Regions from separate parts of the Rothia sp. CCM 9419 genome, predicted to be linked through region 1. Evidence: riboswitches for the same ligand, from Rfam matches in the RefSeq annotation. Region 1 holds a riboswitch; each other region holds the start of a gene.
What was found. Region 1 has a riboswitch for thiamine pyrophosphate ahead of ACN08W_RS07855 (ECF transporter S component). Riboswitches for the same ligand answer to the same signal wherever they lie in the genome.
Positions count from the first base shown of each region.

Region 2: another riboswitch for thiamine pyrophosphate. It lies ahead of thiO (glycine oxidase ThiO); the one in region 1 lies ahead of ACN08W_RS07855 (ECF transporter S component).
Region 3: another riboswitch for thiamine pyrophosphate. It lies ahead of ACN08W_RS07295 (bifunctional hydroxymethylpyrimidine kinase/phosphomethylpyrimidine kinase); the one in region 1 lies ahead of ACN08W_RS07855 (ECF transporter S component).

Region 1 covers NZ_JBLXXY010000009.1:31,438-35,423, forward strand. The annotation lists gene ACN08W_RS07845 (energy-coupling factor transporter transmembrane component T family protein) at 1-45, opposite strand, end outside; gene ACN08W_RS07850 (ABC transporter ATP-binding protein) at 45-1,682, opposite strand; gene ACN08W_RS07855 (ECF transporter S component) at 1,685-2,281, opposite strand; TPP riboswitch at 2,333-2,435, opposite strand; gene ACN08W_RS07860 (DUF4235 domain-containing protein) at 2,627-2,905, shown strand; gene ACN08W_RS07865 (MFS transporter) at 3,158-3,986, shown strand, end outside.
Region 2 covers NZ_JBLXXY010000008.1:47,712-51,697, forward strand. The annotation lists gene ACN08W_RS07395 (M3 family metallopeptidase) at 1-373, shown strand, start outside; gene ACN08W_RS07400 (HIT family protein) at 514-1,077, shown strand; gene thiE (thiamine phosphate synthase) at 1,084-1,788, opposite strand; TPP riboswitch at 1,833-1,970, shown strand; gene thiO (glycine oxidase ThiO) at 1,964-3,277, shown strand; gene thiS (sulfur carrier protein ThiS) at 3,255-3,497, shown strand; gene ACN08W_RS07420 (thiazole synthase) at 3,537-3,986, shown strand, end outside.
Region 3 covers NZ_JBLXXY010000008.1:25,807-29,792, forward strand. The annotation lists gene ACN08W_RS07290 (Rne/Rng family ribonuclease) at 1-1,245, shown strand, start outside; TPP riboswitch at 1,414-1,508, shown strand; gene ACN08W_RS07295 (bifunctional hydroxymethylpyrimidine kinase/phosphomethylpyrimidine kinase) at 1,502-3,103, shown strand; gene rplU (50S ribosomal protein L21) at 3,341-3,652, shown strand; gene rpmA (50S ribosomal protein L27) at 3,704-3,961, shown strand.

The DNA of each region.
Region 1 (3,986 bases):
AATCCCTTCTTTTTCTGCGGTAGACGCAAAAATATCAAAACTCATCAACGTTCTTCTTCCCCGTGATAGTCTGATTCCGCGATAAGCCTTAGCTGTATTCCTCCTAAAGCACGCACAAAATCATCATCGTGAGTTACTGAAACGACTGCTGTGCCCTGTTCCAAGAGTTCTTGAATCAAAAGCACCAATTCCTTCCATGTATGAGCGTCTTGCCCAAAAGTAGGTTCGTCAAGAATGAGGACCTGAGGTGCTGTTGCCAATGCGGTTGCTACAGAAAGACGGCGTTTCTCACCCCCAGAAAGGGTGAACGGGTTTGCTCCTTCAAGATGACGCAAACGTAAACGTTCAGATAACGCGTCAATACGGTGTTTAAGAGCTTGTTCGTCGACAGGTTCTTGACGAAGCCGCGCAAGTTGTCGTGGCCCAAATTCAAGTTCTTCACGTACCGTAGCAGTTAAAAACTGTTGCTCAGGTTCTTGAAAGACTAGACCAATACGCGAAGCAATATCACGAGAACGCCACTGCGTCATATCAGGTGAAGGCTCCTTATACTGCCGTGACGGTGAAGGAGCAGCTTCTTCTAAAAATGCTGACGTTGCTACAATCTCCCCAGAAACAGGGTAGAGTAACCCAGCTAAGGTCAGAGCAAAAGTAGATTTTCCGGCACCATTACAGCCAAGAACACTTGTATGTTCACCAGCTCGGATAGAAGCATTAATCCCTGAAGAAACAATAGGCGCATCAAAAACATACGGTTCAGAACAATTCTTAAGGGCCTTTCGTCGTTTACGTCGCTCTCGTGCAGAAGGATAATGACGAGTTACTGCCACATTACGAGCACAAATTAGCTCTGCCCCAGCCTGTTGCGTTGAAGGAAGAACCTCTGGTGTGTAGTCGGGAACCCATACCCCCGCAGAAATAAGCTCTTCCCTCGCTTCTGCAAGAACCTCAGTAGGTGAACCATCATGAGTAACACGTCCACCTGCGCCAAGAACAATAATTCTGTCCATATGCTCAGCCCACACACCAACACGATGTTCAATAACGACAAGGGTTGCTCCCGTATGTTTTTGTGCGCGTATTACGGCATCACGAACATCTTCAACACCAGCAGGATCAAGATTTGCTGTTGGTTCATCTAAGAAAATACCACCGGGATGCATCGCAAGGATGCCAGCCAACCCTAGTCGTTGTTTTTGTCCGCCAGATAGGGCACTCGTCGGATGTGATAAGTCAAACTTCTCTAAGCCAACATCTGCTAGAGCGCGTTTAACACGTTCCCATATTTGTTCATGCGGCACACCTAAATTTTCGGGCCCGAAAGCAACATCATCTCCTATACGAGATAGCACAATAGATGACTCTGGGTCCTGTTGCATAAGTCCTACTGCGCCGTGAGCATCTTCAGCAGGTATACCATCGATGGTGATAGTGCCCTGTTGAGATTGGCCATCATCGTCGTGTAATAGCCCGCCCATGGCGTGCAGAAGGGTTGATTTGCCTGCGCCAGAAGAACCCAAAAGAAGCACTTTTTGTCCAGGTTCAATGGTCAGGTTTACAGATTCTAGAGTAGGTTTTTCTCGTCCTGCGTAATGCCAACCAAACTCACGTACACTAATACGAACGCCACGCACCGGCTGAGAGTCAGCAGGCGGTGGCGTTATGGAAGATGTTGTATCCACGGTTAGGCGCGTGCTCGTTTCGACCGTCCAGAAGCCAAGGACGACAAGACACCCGTTTGTGCTAGTGCTTTCATTAAGAACCACGAAAGAACCCCAGCAAGCAATGCCCCAGAAATCGTTCCGCATGCCGTGTAAACCAGCATCTTCGCAAAAGAAAGCTCATTTGCGTAGTAGATGATAATTTCTGAGACGCCCATACCGAAGCCAGATACTGCGCCGGCAAGAGCTGCGACCATAATATTCCACTGGCGGTAAAGGAATACCACAAAAATAAGTTCTGCACCAAGACCTTGGATTAAGCCTGAGATAATAACGGACATACCAAAATGTGTGCCAAGGATACCCTCAATGATGGCGCCAAGAAGTTCACAATATAGTGCTGCACCAGGTTTACGGATAACAATTCCGCCCAGCACACCAGCAATCAGCCAGCCACCGCCAATAAGAGGCATATATTCTGGTACCGTTGCAAAAATCGTTTTTGCCAGCGGGTAAATCGCAACAGACCAGAACCAGAAAATGAGTCCGCATGCTACGGACAGGACAGAGGCGATAACGATATCGTTAACTCGCCACGCTAAAGAAGATTTCTTAGCCATCGTAAATTTTCCTTCCCGAATACAGGAAGGGGAACGTTACACTACGTGAACGTTTGAGAGAACTCGACTTCCTAAACGCCGGTACTAACCGGATCAGGTTCGAGGGTCTGCTTTCGCACTCTCAGCACCCTACGGTGCTCCCCTGTCGCTTCTATACGTATATGTTTATACGGCTTTATTGTCAAAGCCTTGTTCAGTATAGTTTGTTCACTACGTTCAATTCCACCCTCCAGAGAAGTTATGACAATATCTGCAGTTTCCACACTTTCTTAGAGAATTATTCGTGAGTAGTAATACGCTGTTGGGCTTCTCCTGTTATAGGATTGCTAAGGATACTCATCAACGATGGAGAAAAACATGAACCCCATTAATCTTGTAGGAACCGCAGCTTCTCTTGCCGGCATCACCGTGGCAAACAAAGCGCTCTCTGCAACATGGAAAAAAGTAACCGGAAATGAACCACCCGCAAGCAACCCCGACGATGATGAGCGTTGGCGAGACATCATTCTATGGTCACTTCTGACCGGTCTTGTTGGCACCGTTATCAAAGTCAGCATCACCCGTAAAACTAATGAGGTCAAAGCAAAACGCAAAAATGACCCCATCGGACAAAACGAAGTCTAAGAACAACATCTCTTAGAAAACCTCATCCTCGTGTAGACGGCAACAGTCATCTTGTTGCCGTCTACACTTCTTTAAACCCCATAAACTTACCGCTCATCAGCACTAACAAATCCTTTGAAGATAAGCCCACTGTAAGTGAACCTTAGACAGTGCACATAGTTCTGGTAAAAAGTACACAAATTTCTTCACTTTATCTTTGTTTCTGCGGGTATTTCACACCATTACCCATGCTCAATAGATACTCTTATCCTTATGAGCAAACACGCCAAAGAGCAGAACGAATCTGCACCATTAGGGACCCGCGGCACCATCACAGCCTGGGCATTATGGGACGCCGGTGGCGCTTCCTTCAACGCGGTCATGACAACATTCGTCTTCACCGTCTACCTCACCAGCAAAGCATTCGGCGACCCTAAAGACGCCTCCGAAATGCTATCCACAGGCCTCGCCATTGCAGGACTGCTCATCGCATTACTTGCCCCCGTCACAGGGCAACGCGCAGACGCATCAGGTCAACGCACCCTATGGTTAGCAGTCAACACGTTCCTCACAGCCGTGCTCATGGCACTCTGCTTCTTCACCTTCCCCGAACCACAATGGCTCCTCTACGGTGTAACGCTCATCTGCGCAGCAAACGTCATGAACGAGTTCGCCATCGTCAACTACAACGCGCTACTTCCAGAACTATCAACGCCCTCAACGGTTGGAAAAATTAGTGGTATCGGATGGTCTGCAGGCTACTTCGGCGGAATCATCGCCTTAGGAATCGTCCTCTTCGCGTTCGTGGGACTTGGCTCAGACACCGGTTTCTTAGGTATCTCACCCGATAACTCTTTGAATATTCGCGCAGTTGCCATCTTCTCAGCAGTATGGTCCATCGTGCTTAGCACACCGCTTGTTATTGCGCTCTATCGTCACGACCGTCGTCACCCCAAAAAACCAGTAGCACCCAAAGTTGGGCTCATCGACTCCTACAAAAAGCTCTGTACAACACTAAAAGCCCTCTACAAAAACTCACCTAAAACCCTCGCATTCCTCTTTGCTTCAGCAATTTTCCGTGACGGGTTTACCGGTATTTTCA
Region 2 (3,986 bases), on a different contig from region 1:
CCGTAGCGTTGAAGACGGGCTCATCGACAGTTGTGAAGATGCTAAAGCCTTTGAAGATGAAGTGCTCAAACGTTATGGCTTCGACCAATACCCAGTATCTCCGCGCTACCTTACCGGAATGTTCAAACACATCTTTGGTGGAGGATACGCCGCCGGATACTATGCTTACATCTACTCCGAGATGATGGACGCAGAAACTGTTGATTGGTTTGAAGAATCCGGGGGAGCAACCCGCCACAACGGTGAAACCTTCAAAAACGCTATCCTCACAACAGGAAATAGCCAAGACCCGGCAGAGTCTTTCCGACAGTTACGAGGACGAGACCCACGAATTGAACCACTATTACGTCGACGTGGACTACTTGAAGAATAGTTAGAACCTATTCTGCTAGGAGTATCGCACTCGCATAATCTGTGTGGATGCTACCGGAAAAGACTTTTCCGGTAGCATCCACAAGAATCTTTTAGCAACATTCACATAGAGCGTATGAGCCTACAGGTACACTAAAGACCATGGAGTACACCACCGATAGCTTTGAACTGCCACAAGTCCCAGATGCTTTCCAACGGCTTTGGACACCTCACCGTAAGGCATACGTCAGCGGAGGGCAAAAAGACTACCAAGAACAGACGTGCCCCTTTTGTAGTGCTCCCGAACGCTCTGACGAAGAATCTCTGATTGTTCATCGAGGTAAATACGCGTACGCCATCTTAAACCTCTACCCATATAACCCAGGGCACCTGCTGATTCTGCCATACCGGCATATCCCATATTACGATGACGCAACCGTCGAAGAACTAACCGAAATAGGGGTTCTCACCCAACAAGCGATGCGTGTGCTACGTCAAGTCAGCAAAACAGACGGATTCAATATTGGGATGAATCAAGGCAAAATTGGGGGAGCCGGAATAGCCGATCACCTACACCAGCATATCCTCCCACGATGGTCTGGCGACACCAATTTCTTACCGATTATCGCCCACACAAAAACCATGTCACAGACACTAGGACAGATACACACTCTCGTAAAACAAGGGTGGGAAGAATACCTTTCAACGACAACCAAAACTCTTTAGAGAAAGCTAAACAACTTCTAACGCACCCTTCAGTTGTTTTGCTGCGCTACGAACATCAGCAGCTTCGGTTAAAGCACGCACCACAACAATACGTGAGGCACCTGCCTGACAAACCTCTGACACCGTATCCACGTTAACGCCACCAATAGCAAACCACGGTTTCTGACCGGCAAACTGAGCAACCTGCTCAAGATACTCCACGCCTGTTGCTGCACGCCCCGGCTTCGTCGGCGTCGGCCACACCGGCCCACACGCAAAATAATCAATATTCTTATCGGTAGCAGCCTCCTGCCCCTGAGACACTCCATGTGTTGAAGCACCTACAAGAACATCGGCACCTAATAACCTGCGCGCCTGCACTGCAGAAAGATCGTCTTGACCTCGATGAAAAATATCAGCACCCATAAGAGCGGCAACATCAGCACGGTCATTGACCGCAAAAAGCTTATCGTGACGACGCGCCACCTTTTTGAGAACCTCTAAAGCTGCTAGCTCCTGTTGCACAGAAATCTTCTTATCACGCAGCTGAATAATATCAACACCGCCACTATAGGCTTCATCCAGAAAAGACTCTAAATCTCCACGAGATAAACGCGCATCCGTACACAAGTACAAGCGTGCTTTGTGAAGCTTTTCAAGGCGCTCGCGACGAAGCGTTGAAGAAGAATCCACGAAAGAAGTGGCGAAAGGCTGTTGTTCATAAACGGACATAGTTTTGAGGTCTCCTTGTATCAAAAAGATTGAGGCTTATACTTAGAGTGACCTACGGGAGCGTCAGATATATCGCGCCATATCACAATAGATATATCTTCACGACGCTGAGAGGGCTAAGAGAGCCGACCGTCTTACTTGATGCGGGTTATGCCGCCGGAAGGAAGTGTTCGTCATGGGTGCGACGTTGTTTAACCCGCACGATGAAGATTCAACTATTCATCAATATATACCCGAACTATCCAAAGAACCACCCTCAACAGTAGATATTGCAGTCATCGGTGCAGGAATTATCGGATTATCGACCGCGTACCGTCTCCAAAAAATAGGGTATAGCGTTGCTGTCTTAGACCCACATCCCGCTTCAGAAGCAACACGAGCAGCCGCCGGAATGCTTGCCCCAGCATCTGAAACACAATTTCGCCAAGAACCATTAGTTCAGCTGATGAAACGGGCAGCGCAACTATACCCATCCTTTGCACAACACATTCAAGAAGAATCCGGTATTCACGTTGGTAGACAAGAAACAAAAACCCTCGTATGCGCCTACGATCATGCTGATAAAAATGCTCTAGAAGACCTCCAACAATATCAGCAAGAGCTAGGTTTAGAAACCCAAAAAATATCCATCCGAAAAGCTCGTTCTCAAGAACCAAGCCTCTCCTCGCGTCTTGCAGGAGTCGTGGAAATAGCCGGCGACCACCAGATTAACCCGCGCTGGTACTGCCAAGGGCTCATACACCTCTTACACGAACAGCTCTACCCTGTGAGAGCCCAAAAAATTCTTCTCGACGCAGACCAAACACACGCCCGCGGCATCTACTGGGAATACCAAAACCCCACGACAGGGCAACAGCACACCGGAGAACTCCACGCAACATATATCATCGTCGCTAACGGCCTCGGAACCTTAGAACTTCAGGGCATACCAGCGCTCAAAGAACTCCCTTTACGCCCCGTCTACGGTGATGTGCTTCGTCTCCGCGTACCTGAAAACCAGCGGCCCTTCATCACCTCAACAATTCGCGGTATCGTCCGCTCCCAACCTGTTTACATCGTTCCCCGTGAAGACAACACCGTCGTCATCGGTGCAACATCACGTGAAGACCATATGCCCGGTATCAACGCTGGCGGAATATACCAACTACTACGTGATGCAAGAGAGCTTATCCCCGCCATCACAGAACTCGAACTCTACGAAATAATCTCACGAGCACGCCCCGGAACACCCGACGACCTGCCCCTCATCGGCACAATCGAACACCACGGTAAACCACTCAAAAACCTCATCCTCTCAAACGGCTACTTCCGTCACGGAATACTGCTTTCACCACGAGCAGCAGAACTCGTAGAACACCTCATCACTGAAACCCTCACCGAAGACGACAGAAAAGACCTCTACGCTTGCCGTCCACAACGCTTCACGCCAACCCAACAAAACCCTAAACCAACGGAGGAAAACCCCAATGAACATCACCCTCACAATTAACGGTGCAGAACACACCTATACGACACCACAAACCATCAAAAAACTCGTCGAAGACACCATCAACACCGCCCTCAACGACCAAGGAAACGCCCAAGACGGAACACCCCTTGGCATCGCCGTAGCACTCAACGACACCGTACTACCACGCAACCAATGGGCACACACCACCGCAAACCACTATGACAGGCTAGAAATCATCACCGCCGTACAAGGCGGATAACACCACCAGCACAAACAACAAACTCGAGATAAAAAGAACATGACACCAACAAACATTCCACCACTGAACATCGACGGAGTAGACCTCAACTCACGACTTATCATGGGCACCGGAGGAATCACCTCACTACAACACCTCGAAGAAGCACTCCTTAGCTCAGGAACAGAACTGACCACCGTCGCCATGCGACGATACAACCCCAGCGGAAAAGAATCTCTCTACTCCATTCTGAAACGCAACAACATCAAAATTCTGCCGAACACCGCAGGCTGCTACACCGCAAAAGACGCACTACTAACCGCAGAACTTGCCCGAGAAGCACTCCAAACACACTGGATTAAGTTAGAAGTCATCGCAGACGAAACAACACTCCTACCCGACACCTACGAACTAATCGAAGCCACCGAAACACTCGCCGAACGAGGCTTTACCGTATTCGCCTACACCAACGACGACCCCATCACCGCACGACACCTACAAAATGCAGGC
Region 3 (3,986 bases), on a different contig from region 1:
GTTTTGCGTCGTCTGGTAGAGTGCCTTGGCCGTGACCGCACCAAACACCAAGTTGCTGAAGTGACATCTTTGGGTCTGGTTCAGATGACACGTAAACGCATGGGAACTGGGTTACTTGAAGTGTTCTCCGAAGCCTGCGAGAACTGCTCTGGACGTGGACTACTTGTTCATGACCAACCTCTTGAAGGACGTTCTGGCGGTGCTTCAGATTATATCCACCGTTATGAGCGTACTGATCGTGAAGATCGTCGCCGTGCTCGTCATCAGAAATCAGCACGTATTCGTGAATCTCATGCTGAGGCCCCTGCAGAAGAGTCCAACCTCGAACACGATCATCGTGAAGAGTCTCGTCGCGCTGCCGTTGCGTCTATCGCTGCTGCAACACACGAGCATGAAGCTTCTGAGGACGTTACAGAGTCTAAGAGCTCTCGTAAGCGAAAGCGTCGTAAACCATCACGTCGTGATGTAGACGTGAAGAACGTTGAGCAGGCAGAAGACTCCTCATCAGAGCTAGTACTTACTATCGGTGGTGAAGTTGTTGAACTTCCTCATGCTCATGAGCAGGTAGAGGAACAAGAATCGTCAACTGAAGATTCTTCGTTTACTTTAGAATCTTTAGAACAAATCTTTGATTCTAAAGAAAGACAGAGCTCTGTTTCTGAGGATACTGCTGAACAAGAATATGATGAAAATCTTTCTTCTCGATTCACTCAGAACTCTGAACGTTTAGCGGCGATTCGAGCTGGAGAAGCTCGAGCGAGAGCAGCGCAAAAAGCTGGTCGAGATGTCCAACGTAAAGATGAGCAAGACTCATCTCAGAAAGAGGAGACTCCCGTCAAGCGTCGTCGTTCTCGTCGGGCATCTGCACCGGTCTCGTCTGCTGGTTCTTCGGTAGCGGTGAGCGTTTCTGACATCTCTAAAGAACAAGAAGCCCAGCAGTCTCTCGTAACTGGTGTTGCACAACCTGGACGTCAGCAGAGTATCGAAGAAAAAACTGTTCAGGAAGTAACCACTCCCGAGCAGGCTCCTGAGCATACACCAGCACCTCGTAAACGTCGTTCGCGTCGAGCAGTGAGCACTGGTGTGGGTTCTGAGGTGCAGCGTCAAGAACTTTCAGAAGGACAAGCTGCTAAAAGTATTGTTGCTTCTGTTGCAGAAGTACCAACAACCTCAGAACATGAGGAGCATACGGTCATGCTCGGTGTTGGGGTTTCTGCCGACCAGATTAAACGTGAAGGACGATAATCTCATCGTCTCCGCGGTGTGATAAAAGATGGTGTGTTCTATACAGAGCACACCATCTTTTGTTTTGCTGTAAAGAAGAGTCATAATCGCTGTCTTTGCTGAAAACTCTAGCCGTCAGAGTCTATTTTTCCTAGGCTAGTTTAAGCACTTCTACCATAGGTGCATGAATATCAGGACACGGGGTGCTCTTTCATAAGAGCTGAGAAAAACCCGCAGAACCTGCTCTTGTTAGTACAAGCGAAGGGATGTCGATTTTATGGGCGACACTTTAACACCGCATCAACTTTCTATTCAAACACGCGAATATCCGAGAGTGCTGACCATCGCGGGGTCTGATTCTGGTGGTGGTGCGGGAATCCAAGCCGACTTGAAATCTATTGCAGCGCATGGCGGGTACGGGTTGAGCGCTATTACTGCTTTGACTGCTCAAAACACTCGTGGTGTGCAACAGGCTTTTTTTCCTCCGGCACAGTTCTTATCTCAACAATTAGAGGCACTCAGCTCTGATATCGATATTGACGCTGTCAAAATTGGCATGTTAGGCACTTCTGACGTCATTGCTGCTGTGCGTTCATGGTTGCAAAAATATCGTCCTCCCGTTGTGGTTCTAGACCCTGTTATGGTTGCTACAAGTGGAGATTCTTTAGCTGAAGAAGACTCGGTAGCAGAGCTTTCTTCATTATTTCCTTATGCTGATGTCATCACCCCTAACGCTCATGAGATGGCTGTTCTGCTAGGTGAAGAATCTACTGAACAATGGTCAGTTTTATGTGAGCAGGGGCAGCGTCTAGCTGATTGTTATAAAGTCGCGGTTCTTGTTAAAGGTGGACATTGTTCAGGGGAGAGAACTTCTGATGCGCTGATGATGCCAGGTCATAGTGAACCAGTATGGGTTGGTTCTTCTGAACGTGCACAGGTTCGTACCACACATGGTACGGGGTGTTCTTTTTCTGCTGCTTTAGCGACTGAGCTTGCGCGTACAGGGTGCTGGCAGACTTCTCTAGAACGCGTTAAACGGTGGATTACGGGAGCTATTAACAACGGTCAAAGACTTGAGGTTGGTGGCGGGAACGGGCCGATTGATCATTTTTATCATGTTCATTCTGTGATATCTGAACAAAGTGCACGAGTTAGCGATGTCGATAAATATTTGCTACAGGCTCAAGACCTTGACATGGTGCGTTTGCGTGAGAGCTTCTCTGAATACGCCTGGGAATTGAGTACCTCTATCAGAGAACAGGTTAACAGCTGCCCTTTTGTTGAAGGTCTTGGTGACGGCTCTCTACCTCAGGATGCTTTTATCTATTATTTAGACCAAGATGGTTTATATCTTAAAGAATATTCTCGTGCTCTAGGGCAGGTTAGTATTCGTGCAACGGACACTGAGTCACGGATGTTCTTTGCTCACGGTGCAGTTGAAGCTGTTGAGGTTGAATCTGAGTTGCATCGCCGGTGGGTGAGTCGTTTTAGGGATTCTGCGTATGTTACGGGGATACCCAGTACGACGACAGAGGCCTATACTGATTTTCTTTTAGCGCGCACCATGGAAAGTTATGGTGTGGGTGCCGCTGCTGTTCTCCCGTGTTATTGGTTATACGCTGAGATTGGAAAAAACCTATACTCTGCCTATCAAGAGTATGCGGGGGAGCACCCCTATGGTGAATGGCTTGAGGCGTATTCTTCAGAAGAGTTTCAAACATCAGCCCATCAGGCTGTGAACTTCGTCAATAAAATAGCTAGAATAGTGTCGGATGGCGAGCTGATTTCCATGAAAAACGCCTTTTTGAGAGCTTGTTGGCTAGAGCTTCGTTTCTTTGAAGAACCAATTTCGGCGTGTCACTTGCCCTTGCGGGGGTAGTTGTCGTAGTCTTGTCTTTCGGTGCTTCTTAAGTTCGTTTTACACGTTCGAGCCTAAGATAGCTACCACTGGTAGGAAACTACTAGATATAGCTCGATGAGCGCGAATCCTTAGAAAGCTCAAGATTCAACGAGAAATCTTCTCAGAGTCTTGTTGCACTACATGTTTTGGTACCAGGATCTGCGCTCTTTCGAAAAATTGTTCAATATAAAGACGTCGAGAGAAGTGAGTTCCCAAGTGGCATACGCGATTGTCCGCGCTGGCGGCCGCCAGGAAAAGGTTTCCGTAGGAGACCTCGTTACCCTTGACCGCGTCGCTGGCGAGCCCGGTAGCACCATTGAGCTACCTGTACTGCTGCTGGTAGATGGGGACAAGGTCACTGCAGATGCAAAGACCCTGGCTTCCGCCAAGGTAACTGCTGAAAAGATTGAAGACCTTCGCGGTCCTAAAATCGTTATTCAGAAGTACAAGAATAAGACCGGTTATAAGAAGCGTCAGGGCTTCCGCGCAGAGCTTACTACCGTTAAAATCACTGCGATTAACGCGTAAGTTCAGAACGTCCCGGATTTTCACATAATCTTTTACCTAAGGTAGGCACAGATGGCACATAAGAAGGGCGCAAGCTCCACCCGCAACGGCCGTGACTCTAACCCCCAGTACCTCGGTGTTAAGCGCTATGGCGGTCAAACCGTCAATGCAGGCGAAATTATCGTCCGCCAGCGTGGCACCCATTTCCACCCCGGCAACAATGTTGGCCGCGGCGGAGATGACACTCTGTTTGCTTTGGCAGCAGGTCAGGTTGAGTTCGGTACCCGTAAGGGCCGTAAAGTTGTCAACATTCTCGAAGTAGCTGAGTAATCTTAACTATTACGGAATGAATAAA